Regions from separate parts of the Pantoea sp. AS142 genome, predicted to be linked through region 3. Evidence: predicted binding sites of a transcription regulator. Region 3 holds the regulator's gene; each other region holds the start of a gene.
The links. Region 3 encodes PhoB, which activates phosphate uptake and scavenging genes when phosphate is short. Its sites were predicted from a motif close to CTGTCATAAAACTGNCNNAT; they were not measured.
Positions count from the first base shown of each region.

Region 1: the regulator PhoB is predicted to act here: its motif matches at 2,569-2,588, upstream of pstS (phosphate ABC transporter substrate-binding protein PstS).
Region 2: the regulator PhoB is predicted to act here: its motif matches at 2,214-2,233, upstream of glpT (glycerol-3-phosphate transporter).

Region 1 covers NZ_JBBCMO010000008.1:212,588-216,845, forward strand. The annotation lists gene pstA (phosphate ABC transporter permease PstA) at 1-373, opposite strand, end outside; gene pstC (phosphate ABC transporter permease PstC) at 370-1,332, opposite strand; gene pstS (phosphate ABC transporter substrate-binding protein PstS) at 1,420-2,463, opposite strand; gene glmS (glutamine--fructose-6-phosphate transaminase (isomerizing)) at 2,629-4,258, opposite strand, start outside.
Region 2 covers NZ_JBBCMO010000008.1:24,598-28,855, reverse strand. The annotation lists gene yigL (sugar/pyridoxal phosphate phosphatase YigL) at 1-681, shown strand, start outside; gene glpT (glycerol-3-phosphate transporter) at 727-2,067, opposite strand; gene WFO64_RS14975 (carboxylate/amino acid/amine transporter) at 2,444-3,307, shown strand; gene WFO64_RS14970 (DUF1456 family protein) at 3,607-4,086, opposite strand; gene metR (HTH-type transcriptional regulator MetR) at 4,170-4,258, opposite strand, start outside.
Region 3 covers NZ_JBBCMO010000001.1:94,353-98,610, reverse strand. The annotation lists gene WFO64_RS00515 (PstS family phosphate ABC transporter substrate-binding protein) at 1-745, opposite strand, end outside; gene phoR (phosphate regulon sensor histidine kinase PhoR) at 765-2,078, opposite strand; gene phoB (phosphate response regulator transcription factor PhoB) at 2,093-2,782, opposite strand; gene sbcD (exonuclease subunit SbcD) at 2,980-4,179, shown strand; gene WFO64_RS00495 (AAA family ATPase) at 4,176-4,258, shown strand, end outside.

The DNA.
Region 1 (4,258 bases), on a different contig from region 3:
TAATAAAGCGGATCACTTCTGACAGGGCCGATTTACGTCCATATTCCGCCAGATAGATGCCTGCCATGATGCCCAGCGGTGTGCCGAAAAAAGTAGACCAGAAAATCAGCAATCCACTACCGGCCAGAGCGTTAGCCAGCCCGCCACCTGCAGTATTGGGTGGTGGCGTTGATTCGGTAAACAGGGACCAGGAGAGTCCATCTACGCCGCGCGATACGGTGGTGAACAGGATCCACACCAGCCAGAACAGGCCAAACGCCATGGTCAGCAGCGACAGCGTCAACGCAATCTTATTTTTGGTGCTGCGCCAGGACTGCATTTTACGGCGTGATGCGTCCAGTTCGGCGCGCGCCTGAATTTCAATTGTGGTCATGAGCGCGCTCCTTCACTTTTCGCCAGCCGCATAATCATCAGCTTTGAAATTGCCAGCACGATAAAGGTAATCACAAACAGGATCAGTCCCAGTTCCATCAGCGCGGCGACATGCACGCCCGATTCCGCTTCGGCAAACTCATTGGCCAGCGCCGAGGTAATGCTGTTACCCGGCATAAACAGCGACGGGCTGTCGAGCTGGTAGGTGTTACCGATAATAAAGGTCACTGCCATGGTCTCACCCAGTGCACGACCCAGTCCCAGCATCACGCCGCCAATCACGCCATTTTTGGTAAAGGGCAGGACAATGCGCCAGATCACTTCCCACGTGGTGCAGCCGATGCCGTAGGCTGACTCTTTCATCATCACCGGGGTCTGCTCAAAGACGTCACGCATCACCGAGGCGATGTAAGGGATGATCATGATCGCCAGAATCACTCCCGCTGCAAGGATACCAATACCGAAAGCGGGGCCGGAGAAAAGCTCGCCGATAATCGGAATGCCCGACATCACGTCGTTAACCGGCGTCTGAAAATATTCGGCAAACAGCGGCGCGAAAACAAACAGGCCCCACATGCCATAAACGATACTCGGGATAGCGGCCAGCAGCTCAATGGCGGTGCCCAGCGGGCGACGCAACCAGCCTGGCGCGAGTTCAGTCAGGAACAGCGCGATACCAAAACTCACCGGCACGGCGATAATCAGGGCGATGATGGAGGTCACAAGGGTGCCATAGATCGGTACCAGTGCGCCGAATTGTTCGTTAGGCGCATCCCAGGTTTTGGTCCACAAAAAGGCGAAACCAAACTTCTGGATGCTGGGCCACGAGGAGATGATCAGGGAGACAATAATGCCGCCCATCAGTAACAGAACAATCAGCGCAGCCAGCCTGACCAGCGCGCCAAAAATCCTGTCACCTTGTTTACCTGGGGCTTTGAATGCCGGCTTCGTTGCAGCCATAGAAGTCTCAGTCTTCAGAAGTTATCAGGGCGGCATGACGCCGCCCGTTGGGTCAGACCAGACTGCTGTCCGGTCAGGGTCGATCAATTACTGATAAAGCGCTTTACCAGAACTGTCTTTGATGTTGGCTTTCCAGGCGGCGCGAATCTGTTCAGTCACGCTCTCTGGCAGCGCAGCATAGTCCAGCGCGGTGGCGGTTTTGCTGCCGCTTTTATAAGCCCAGTCGAAGAACTTCAGCACTTCAGCGCCTTTGGCCGCATTCGCCTGATCTTTGTAGATCAGAATGAAGGTGGTTGAGGAGATTGGCCAGGCACCCGCGCCCTTCTGGAAGGTCAGATCCTGTGCGAATGATTTACTCCAGTCAGCGCCTTTAGCGGCATTGCTGAAGCTGGTTTCGCTCGGCGCGACCGCTTTGCCATCGGCATCGATCAGTTTCGTGTAGGTCAGGTTGTTCTGTTTGGCATAGGCGTATTCCACATAGCCGATTGAACCCGGCAGACGCTGAACAAATGCGGCGACACCGTCGTTACCTTTACCGCCCAGACCCACCGGCCAGTTTACGGTGTTACCTTTACCAATTTTGCTGTTCCACTCCGGGTTCACTTTTGCCAGATAGCTGGTAAAGACGAACGAGGTGCCTGAACCGTCGGCGCGACGCACCACGTTGATGTTGGTCTCTGGTAGTTTTACGCCTGGGTTAAGTTTGGCGATCGCCGGATCATTCCACTTTTTGATGGTGCCGAGATAGATATCACCCACGGTTTTGCCATCCAGTGTCAGCTGGCCTGACTTGATACCCGGCAGGTTAACCGCCAGTACCACGCCACCGATCACGGTAGGGAACTGGAACAGGCCATTTTTCTGCAGATCTTCATCTTTCATTGGCGCATCGGACGCACCGAAATCAACGGTCTTGGCAATGATCTGTTTAACGCCGCCAGATGAACCGATGCCCTGGTAGTTAACTTTGCTACCGGTGGCTTGCTGATATTCTGCTGCCCACTTGGCATAAACCGGCGCCGGGAACGTCCCGCCTGCACCGGTGAGATCGGTGGCCGCAAAAGCAGATACCGCGCTTACGGCGAAAGTGGTGGCGAGGATTCGGGCTACGGTGCTACGCATCAGTGTCATGTTCCCTCCGGGGGAGAAAAGTCAGGCTCAGGGCCGTTTTAGTAAGAGTCTGTGATTGCTGCAGGAGGGAAAATAGGACAGTTTGATGACAGTGAAATGTACGAAATATGACAGTTATATGACAGAGGGCCAGAATGAAGTGGGCCCGCGACGGGGCCCACCGGGTTATTCCACGGTCACCGATTTTGCCAGGTTACGAGGCTGATCGACGTCAGTGCCTTTGATCAGGGCGACGTGATAGGAGAGTAACTGCAACGGCACGGTGTAGAAGATGGGCGCAATCACCTCTTCAACGTGCGGCAACGGGATAATCTTCATCCCGTCACAGTCACTGAAGCCCGCATCCTGATCGGCAAACACATAGAGCAGACCACCGCGTGCGCGCACCTCTTCGATGTTGGATTTGAGCTTCTCCAGCAATTCGTTGTTAGGTGCGACCACGATCACCGGCATGTCAGCATCAATCAGCGCCAGCGGGCCATGTTTTAGCTCACCTGCGGCATAGGCTTCCGCATGAATGTAGGAGATCTCCTTGAGCTTCAGCGCCCCTTCCATGGCAATGGGGTATTGATCGCCACGACCGAGGAACAGCGCATGATGCTTGTCAGAGAAGCCTTCTGCCAGATTCTCAATCAGCTTATCCTGCGCCAGCATCTGCTCAATCCGGTTAGGCAATGCCTGCAGGGCATGAACAATCTCATGCTCAGTGTCGGCAGACATTCCTTTAAGACGGCCCAGTTTCGCCACCAGCATCAGCAGCACCGCTAACTGGGTGGTGAACGCTTTGGTGGAGGCGACGCCGATTTCGGTGCCCGCTTTGGTCATCAGCGCCAGGTCAGATTCCCGCACCAGTGACGAACCGGCCACGTTGCAGACTGCCAGCGACCCCAGATAACCCAGCTCTTTTGAGAGGCGCAGCGCCGCCAGGGTATCTGCCGTTTCACCCGATTGCGACAGGGTAATCAGCAGGCTGTTTTTGCGAACGGCTGATTTGCGATAGCGGAACTCTGAGGCGATCTCCACATCACAGGGCAGGTTTGCCAGTGACTCAAACCAATAGCGTGACACCATGCCGGAGTTGTAGGAGGTGCCGCAGGCGATAATCTGGATATGCTCAACCTGACTCAGCAGCGCTTCAGCGCCCGCGCCCAGTTCGCTGAGATCAACCTGCCCCTGGCTAAACCGACCACTCAGGGTGCTTTTCAGCGCCATCGGCTGTTCGTAGATCTCTTTCTGCATATAGTGACGGTAAATGCCTTTGTCACCGGCATCATATTGCACGTTCGACTCGATTTCGGCACGTGTCACGGTATTGCCTTCACGATCAATCACTGTGACATCACGACGACTGATTTCGGCAATATCACCCTCTTCCAGATAGATGAACCGGCGGGTCACTGGCAGCAGGGCCAGCTGATCCGAGGCGATAAAGTTTTCGCCTACACCACGGCCAATCACCAGCGGGCTGCCGGAACGGGCCGCCACCAGCAATGAGGGATCGCGGCTGTCCATGATCACCATGCCATAGGCACCGCGTAGCTGCGGAATCACACGCAGCACCACTTCACGCAGTGAACCGCCCTGCTTCTGCTCCCAGTGAATTAGATGCGCCACCACTTCGGTGTCGGTTTCAGAGGCAAAGACGTAGCCGCGTTCGATCAGTTCAGCGCGCAGCGGCTCATGGTTTTCAATGATGCCGTTGTGCACGATGATGATATGCTCTGAGACATGCGGATGCGCATTCGCTTCTGACGGCTCACCATGGGTTGCCCAGCGCGTGTGCGCGATGCCGGTG
Region 2 (4,258 bases), on a different contig from region 3:
GCCACCGGCCGTCATCATATCGATGTCGGACAGATGCGTGACAGCCTGGCGATTCCGGCTTATATGATCACCTCAAACGGCGCGCGCGTTCATAACGCCAGGGGTGAGCTGGTGTTCAGTCATAATCTGGATGAGGATATCGCCAGCGACCTGTTTGGCCTGCAATACCATCACAGCCATATTCTGACCCACGTTTACCGTGACGATGAGTGGTTTGTCAGCCGTTCAAGCCCGGCAGAGCAGGACTATTTCCGCGAATCGGTGTTCAACTATCAGGTCTATGAGCCGGGTCTGCTGCCAACCGACAACATCAGCAAGGTCTTTTTTACCTGCGAAAACCCCGAGCATCTGGTCCCGATGGAGCAGGCGATTGAGGCGCGCTGGGGCGATCGGGTTAATGTCAGTTTCTCATTGCCTACCTGCCTGGAAGTAATGGCGGGTGGCGTGTCGAAAGGGCATGCGCTGGAAGCGGTAGCGAAACAACTGGGCCATACGCTGGAAAGCTGTATCGCCTTTGGCGACGGCATGAATGATGTGGAGATGCTGAGCATGGCGGGTAAGGGCTATATCATGCAGAACGCCCATCAGCGGTTGAAAGATACCCTGCCGGAGCTGGATGTGATTGGTTCGAATGCCGATGATGCCGTGCCACAGACGCTGCGCACACTCTATCTGGCCTAATCAGTCAGCGTAAAAAAGGGCCGGTTATACGGCCCTTTTTTAGCGTCAGGCAAGGCTCTTTTTGTGTTTGTGTTCGCTGACCATGGTCAGTAACAGCAGAATAACCGCCAGCACACAGCCGGCAATCATCACCATGAAGCCGCCGTCCCAGCCGAAGTAATCGACGGTGTAACCGACAATGGCGCTGGCCGCGACCGAACCCCCCAGGTAACCGAACAGGCCGGTGAAGCCCGCCGCCGTCCCCGCCGCTTTTTTCGGTGCCAGTTCCAGCGCGTGCAGGCCAATCAGCATCACCGGGCCGTAGATCAGGAAGCCAATCACGATCATACAGGCCATATCAACACCAGGATTGCCCGCCGGGTTGAACCAGTAGATGACGGTAGCGATGGTCACCAGCGTCATAAAGAACACGCCGGTTGCACCACGATTACCGCGGAATACTTTGTCGGACATCCAGCCGCACAGCAGCGTCCCCGGGATCCCCGCATACTCATACAGGAAGTAAGCCCAGGACGATTTATCCAGCGTGAAGTGTTTTACTTCCCTGAGATAGGTCGGCGACCAGTCGAGAATGCCGTAGCGCAGCAGATAAACAAACACGTTGGCCAGCGCGATGTACCATAGCAACTTGTTCGGCAGCACATATTTCATGAAGATCTGTTTTGCCGTCAGCTCCTCTTCGTGGCTGGCATCGTAATCAGCCGGGTAGTCGTTTTTGTACGCTTCAATCGGTGGCAGACCACAGGATTGTGGCGTGTCGCGCATCAGCGCAAAGGCCAGAATCGCAATCGCAATGGCGCCAAATGCCGGCATGTAGAGTGCCGCTTTCCAGTCGTTAAACCACGCCATACCGAGCAGGAACAGCAGAGGCGGAATACCTCCCCCCACGTTATGCGCACAGTTCCAGACCGAGACGATCCTGCCACGCTCCTTCTGCGACCACCAGTGAACCATGGTGCGCCCACAAGGTGGCCAGCCCATGCCCTGAAACCAGCCGCAGATAAACAACAGCACGAACATCACCATGATGCTGGAGGTAACCCAGGGCACGAATCCCATAATCAGCATCACTGTCGCGGCCAGAATCAGGCCTGCGGGTAAAAAGACGCGCGGATTTGATCGGTCAGAGACCGAGCCCATGATGAATTTTGAAAAGCCATAGGCAATGGATATGCCGGATAAGGCAAAACCGAGATCACCACGTGAAAAACCCTGCTCCACCAGATAGGGCATGGCGAGTGCGAAGTTTTTTCTGACCAGATAGTAGGCGGCGTAACCAAAGAAGATCCCGATGAAAATTTGCCAGCGCAGACGACGGTAGAGGGGATCAATGTGATCCTCCGCCACCTGCGGCTGACGGGGTGCAGGTTTAAAAATACTCAGCATCAGTGAAGCCCTCCAGGGCACATTATGGTTTTTTATTCCCAGCAGGTTGGGGCAGGAAAAAGAACAGAACGAAATGGACGCGGGATGTTCCATTTCGCGCAAAGAATAGTGTTAGCTACGCAACGTTACTGTGATGAGTGACACATTTGTTACAGTTTTATTACAATTGAGAGCGAAAGTGATCACCTCATGGATCATTTCACGCATTTTATCTGGCTTATTATCCCTTCTGTCGACAGTTATATCAGGGAGTGTAATCAGTTAATCCGGTAGGTATTTTGATCGCCTGGATTGTGACCAGATGTCAACCAGATTTAGCAGCCTGACGGCAGCACATTGTTTACACTGGCGGCCTGTTAATTTCAGGATCGTCACCGTGTTTTTATTGATTATTACCACCATTCTGTGGGCCTTTTCGTTCAGTCTGATTGGCGAATACCTTGCCGGGCAGGTGGACAGCTGGTTCTCTGTACTGATGCGACTGGCGCTGGCTGCGCTGGTTTTTTTACCTTTCCTGCGCTGGCGTGGTCATCGCCTTTCAACGCTGCTGCTTTACATGCTGGTCGGGATGCTGCAGCTGGGTGTGATGTATCTGCTGAGTTTTGAAGCCTATCTCTACCTTAGCGTGTCGGAATTCCTGCTGTTTACGGTGATGACGCCGCTGTATGTGACGCTGATTTACGATCTGATTAGCCGCCGTCCACTGCGCATGGGTTATATTTTCAGTGCACTGCTGGCTGTGGCAGGTGCGGCCATTATTCGCTATGACAAAGTCAGCGATCATTTCTGGTTTGGTCTGCTGTTAGTGCAACTGGCAAACATCTGCTTTGCGGCGGGAATGGTGGGCTATAAGCGTCTGCAGGAGACTCGTCCGATGCCGCAGCACACGGCCTTCTCCTGGTTCTATCTGGGTGCGGTGTTGATTGCGGTGATCGCCTGGTGTGCCTGGGGCAATCCACAGAAGTTGCCAACCACCTCATTGCAGTGGGGCATTCTGGTCTGGCTGGGCATTGCGGCTTCCGGTCTCGGCTATTTTATGTGGAATTATGGTGCGACCCAGGTCGATGCCGGCACGCTGGGCATTATGAATAACATGCACGTTCCTGCCGGGCTGCTGGTGAATCTGGCTATCTGGCAGGAGAAACCGCACTGGCCAAGCTTTATTGCGGGCGCGTTGGTGATCCTCGCCTCGCTGTGGGTGCATAAGCGCTGGGTGGTGGGGCGCGGTGACCGATCATAAACAGTGCTGCAACATGGGTGCGGCCTCCCGGGCTGGCGCGTCCGATCGCGAAGGAATCTCACCTCCCTGTGTATCGGCCGGGCCATCCCGGGCCCGGACGCTTCGCCCTTCAGACGCGCCAGCCCTGGAGACTTAACAGCATCATCGCGATTATTAATGGCTCAGAGCGAATATGAAGGAGTGGATGGCGGGTTGAGAAGTAAAGCGTCCGCCGCAAGGATGCGGCGCTGGAGGCTCCAGGGATGGATTTACGCCGTCTTTACGCAGCCACTCGCCATTTCCGACTGGATGGCACGATATCAGGCAGGCTTCTCACTCTTAGGACGCTGAATCATCGCCAGCCCTTTCAGGAAGTTACGCAGAATCTGGTCGCCGCATTCGCGGTAGTTCTTATGATCAGGTTTGCGGAAAATCGCGCCAATCTCAGCCTGTGAAACGGTAAAGTTCACGCGCTTCAGGACATCAGGAATGTCGGTAGTTTTCAGATCAAAAGCGATGCGCAGCTTTCTCATGAAGATGTTGTTAGTCATCTTGCGCTCAATCGACGGCGCGGGCGCATCTTCACTTTTGCCACGACGGTAAAAGATCAGGCCATTCAGAAAATAACCCATCAGCACATCGGGGCAGGGACGGAACGCGGCATCGTCATCTTTTTTCAGCCACGCCTGAATATCTGCCTGCGGTACGTCACATTCTGCCAGCGCAAAAATCTCCACCATTTTGGCATCGCTCAGGTTGAGCATGTAGCGCACGCTGCGCAGAATATCATTGTTAGTCATGGTGAGATCTTCTCATGGTCAGTCGACAGGCTGCGCATTATAGGGGATTTTGCCCGCCTTCGCGCAGGTTTGTGCCCGTCGAATTACCGCTGCAACACTGCTCCGGGCAGCGCGGCATCGCGCACAAAAGGCAGATGCTCACAGGCGTGCTGACGGGCAAAGCGGGTAAATG
Region 3 (4,258 bases):
AGGGATAGCGGCCACTGCGGATGGCATCGGCATCCGGGGTAATCGCCTGGCCCTGATCATTCATTACCGCCAGCATTTTTACGCCGCTGAGATGAAAGCCAAAACTGGCGTAGCCGATACTGCGCGGATTACCGGCCACCGCCTGCACCACCGCGGCCGATCCCGGGAACTCCGCCACGTCACGACGAAAATCGCCTTTGCACAGCACCTGCTGCTTGAAGAAACCCCAGGTGCCGGAGGCGGAATTACGGCCATAACGCTGGATCGGCCGTTGGCTCCATTCCGCGCCCGCTAAACCAAGATCACCCCAGCGCAGCGGCACGCTGTGTGCGCCACACAGACGGGTAACCGAGAAGATGGCGTCGAGCTGACGCGGTTCAATCTGCTGCAGCGGATTGCGCTGATTCACCACCACCACCAGCGCATCCATCGCCACCGGCACCGCCAGTGGTGGATAACCATAGCGCGCCTCAAAGGCCTGCCGCTCATCTGCCTGCATCGGACGGCTCATTGGCCCAAACTGTGCTGCGCCCGCCGCCAGCGCGGTCGGCGCGGTCGATGAACCGGAGGCCTGAACCTGCACATTGACGCCCGGCGCCTGGCGACTGAAATCTTCGCTCCACAGGGTCATCAGATAGCCCAGCGTATCGGATCCAACGCTGCTGAGATTGCCGGAGAGCGTGCCGGGCTGAGCCACTGCCAGGCCCGGCAGCAGAGTGACGATCAACAAAAGAAGGAGGCGCATCAGGGAGATCCGGCAGCGATTAATTGACCGCATTCTCCTGCATCACGCTGCTGACAATCAACCTCGCGGGCAGCGTAAAGGTAAAACAGGTCTCTTTGTGCGGCACGCTGGTGATCGCCAGCCGCGTGTTATGGTGGCTCAGGGCATGTTTTACAATTGCCAGACCCAGCCCACTGCCGCCGGTGGCACGCGAACGCGCTTTATCGACCCGGTAGAAACGCTCGGTCAGACGCGGGATATGTTCTGACGCAATCCCCGGCCCGTTATCACACACCCGGAAGATGGCGCCCTGCTTGCCGCGCAGCCAGCTGATATCAATCCGCGTGCCATCTGGGGTGTGATTCACCGCATTGTAAACCAGATTGGAAATGGCGCTGCGCAGCTGCTCATCGTTGCCGAACACTTTCAGATGAGGGTCGGTATGGAAATGGATATCGTGGCGACCGCCACTCAGCGTCGCGGCCTCATGCTGCAGCAGTTTCAGCATTACGGGCACATCGACCTTCTCTTTCAGATCGATCGCTGGCGCGGCTTCGATGCGCGACAGCGTCAGCAACTGTTCGACCAGGCTGTCCATGCGGCGCGTCTGTTCCGACATCGTGTGCAGCGCTTTGCTGCGCGAAGGCTCACTCATCACGGAGTCGTTCATCATCTCCAGATAGCCCTGCAGCACCGTGAGCGGTGTGCGTAATTCATGACTGACGTTGGCAAAGAAGTTGCGGCGCGCCCCTTCCAGCTGATGCATCTGCGTCACATCACGCGCTACCAGCAGCCACTGACCTTCGCTATAGGGCATGACGCGGAACTCCATGTGGAGATTGTTGTTCAGTACCAGCGTCAGCGGCTTGTCAAAATCGCGCTGGCGCAGATAGCGGGAGAATTCCGGGTAACGCAGTAGGTTGAGGATATTCTGGCCATTATCTTCCGGCCAGCGCAGGCCAAGATGCTGCTGCGCCAGGCCGTTACACCAGAAAATGGTGCCCTCTTCCGTGGTCAGGATCACCGCATCCGGCAGCGACTCGGCACCGCTGCGGAAACGTTTAATCAGATTGCCCAACTCTCGCCGCCGCCGCCGATTGCGCAACTGCATCTGGTAAAGACCATAAAAGAGCGGTTCCCAACTGGCACGTCCGGCAGGGGGCGTCATGGTGCGGTCGAGCCATAGCCAGTGCGACAGCCGCATCAGATTGTGGAAATGCCACAACAGCACCGCCAGCACGATCAACAGCAGCCACCAGGGCAGACCGCCGAACAGCAGGCCCAGCAGCACTGCAGGCAGACAGGCCAGCAGCAGTTCTGTCAGTAATCTCTTCCAGGAGAGGCGTTCCAGCACGGTAAAGGCTCCGTTTAGTAGCGGGCAGAGAAACGATACCCTGTTCCACGGACGGTTTGTACCATGCGATCGTGGCCGGAGAGTTCCAGCGCTTTACGTAAACGGCGAATGTGAACATCGACAGTGCGATCTTCCACATACACATTGGTACCCCAAACGTGGTTCAACAGCTGTTCGCGACTGTAAACGCGTTCCGGGTGAGTCATAAAGAAGTGCAGCAGCTTATATTCGGTGGGGCCCATATCCAGCGGCGTGGTTTCGGACATCACGCGATGTGAGGAGGGATCCAGACTCAGCCCCTGCATCTCAATCACCTCTTCTACCGCCATCGGCGAAATACGGCGCATTACCGCTTTAATCCGCGCCATTAGCTCTTTGGGTGAGAAAGGCTTGGTAATGTAATCATCGGCACCCACTTCCAGGCCGCGAACCCGATCTTCCTCTTCGCCGCGCGCAGTAAGCATCATCACCGGGATATCGCGTGTCATCGCCTCGCGTTTCAGATGCTTAATAAACTGAATACCGCTGCCTCCGGGTAACATCCAGTCCAGTAAAATCAGATCGGGCCAGGGTTCAATCAGCTTGCCAACGGCGCTGTCATAATCTTCCGCCTCGATTGGCTGATAGTCGTTCTGCTCCAGAACAAAACACAACATTTCACGGATGGGGGCTTCATCCTCCACAACCAAAATGCGCTTAGCCATTATTACTCCTGCTGATTATGACGGCTGTCACTGAGATTCGCGGCGCCATTATGCGTCAGATTTGTGACACTTTTATGAAAAACATAACCTGCCTGTAACCACGCGGGTAATCATTTATGACAGCGTAGCGACAATTTTTTGCTTTGGCCCCAGAGCCAGTATAATCGCCGGGCAAATCACAACAGCAGGGACTCATCATGCGCATCATTCATACTGCGGACTGGCATCTGGGGCAGTTCTTTTACAACAAAAGTCGGGCGGCGGAACATCAGGCGTTTCTCGACTGGCTGTTGATCCAGATTGAACAGCACCAGGTGGATGCATTGATCATCGCAGGCGATCTGTTTGATACCGGCACGCCGCCCAGCTATGCCCGAGAAATGTTTAACCGCTTTGTGGTGGCACTACAGCCCACGGGCTGTCAGCTGATTGTGCTGGCAGGCAACCACGATTCGGTAGCAACGCTCAATGAGTCGCGCGAGTTGCTGGCCTGTCTCAATACCCGGGTCATCGCCACGCCGCAGGAAAACAGCGATGTGCTGCTGCTCAATACCCGTCAGGGCGAACCGGGCGCGCTGCTGTGTGCCATTCCCTATCTGCGGCCGCGCGACATCCTGCGCAGCCGGGCGGGTCAGTCGGGACGCGACAAACAGACCTCGCTGCTGGAAGCAATCGCCCACCACTATCAGCAGCGTTTCGCCGCGGCCCAGGCACTGGGCCATGCACTGCCGATTATCGCTACCGGTCACCTCACCACCGTCGGCGTCAGCCAGAGCGATTCGGTGCGCGACATCTATATCGGCACGCTGGACGCCTTTCCCGCCAGCGCCTTTCCGGCTGCTGACTACATTGCGCTGGGCCATATTCATCGCGCCCAGCGCGTCGCAGGCAGCGAGCATATTCGCTACAGCGGCTCACCCATTCCGCTGAGTTTTGATGAGCTGGGCAGCGAAAAAAGTGTCTTCCTGCTGGAACTCGTGGCCAGCGGCCTGCAATCGGTCACACCACTGGTGGTGCCGCAGGCGCAGCCCATGCAGGTGCTGAAAGGATCGCTGGCGCAGATTGCTGAACAGTTAAACGCCTTCAGCACGGCAGAGCAGGATAAACCGACCTGGCTCGACATTGAAGTTACCACGCAGGAGTATCTCAGCGATCTGCAACGTCAGGTGGAGAGCCTGACTGCCACCCTGCCGGTCGAAGTGCTGCTGTTACGCCGCAGTCGCGAACAGCGGCAGCAGAGCCTGACGCGGCTCGACAATGAAACCCTGAGTGAATTGAAGGTGGAAGAGGTCTTTGCCCGTCGGCTGGCGCTGGATGAGGCGCTGCAACCGGCGCAAATCGATGAGATGACAACCCTGTTCCTCCAGACACTGGCCGCCATGGATGAGACCCAATGAAGATCCTCACGCTACGGTTTAAAAATCTCAATGCCCTGCGCGGTGAATGGTTTATCGACTTCCGCGCCGAACCCTTTGC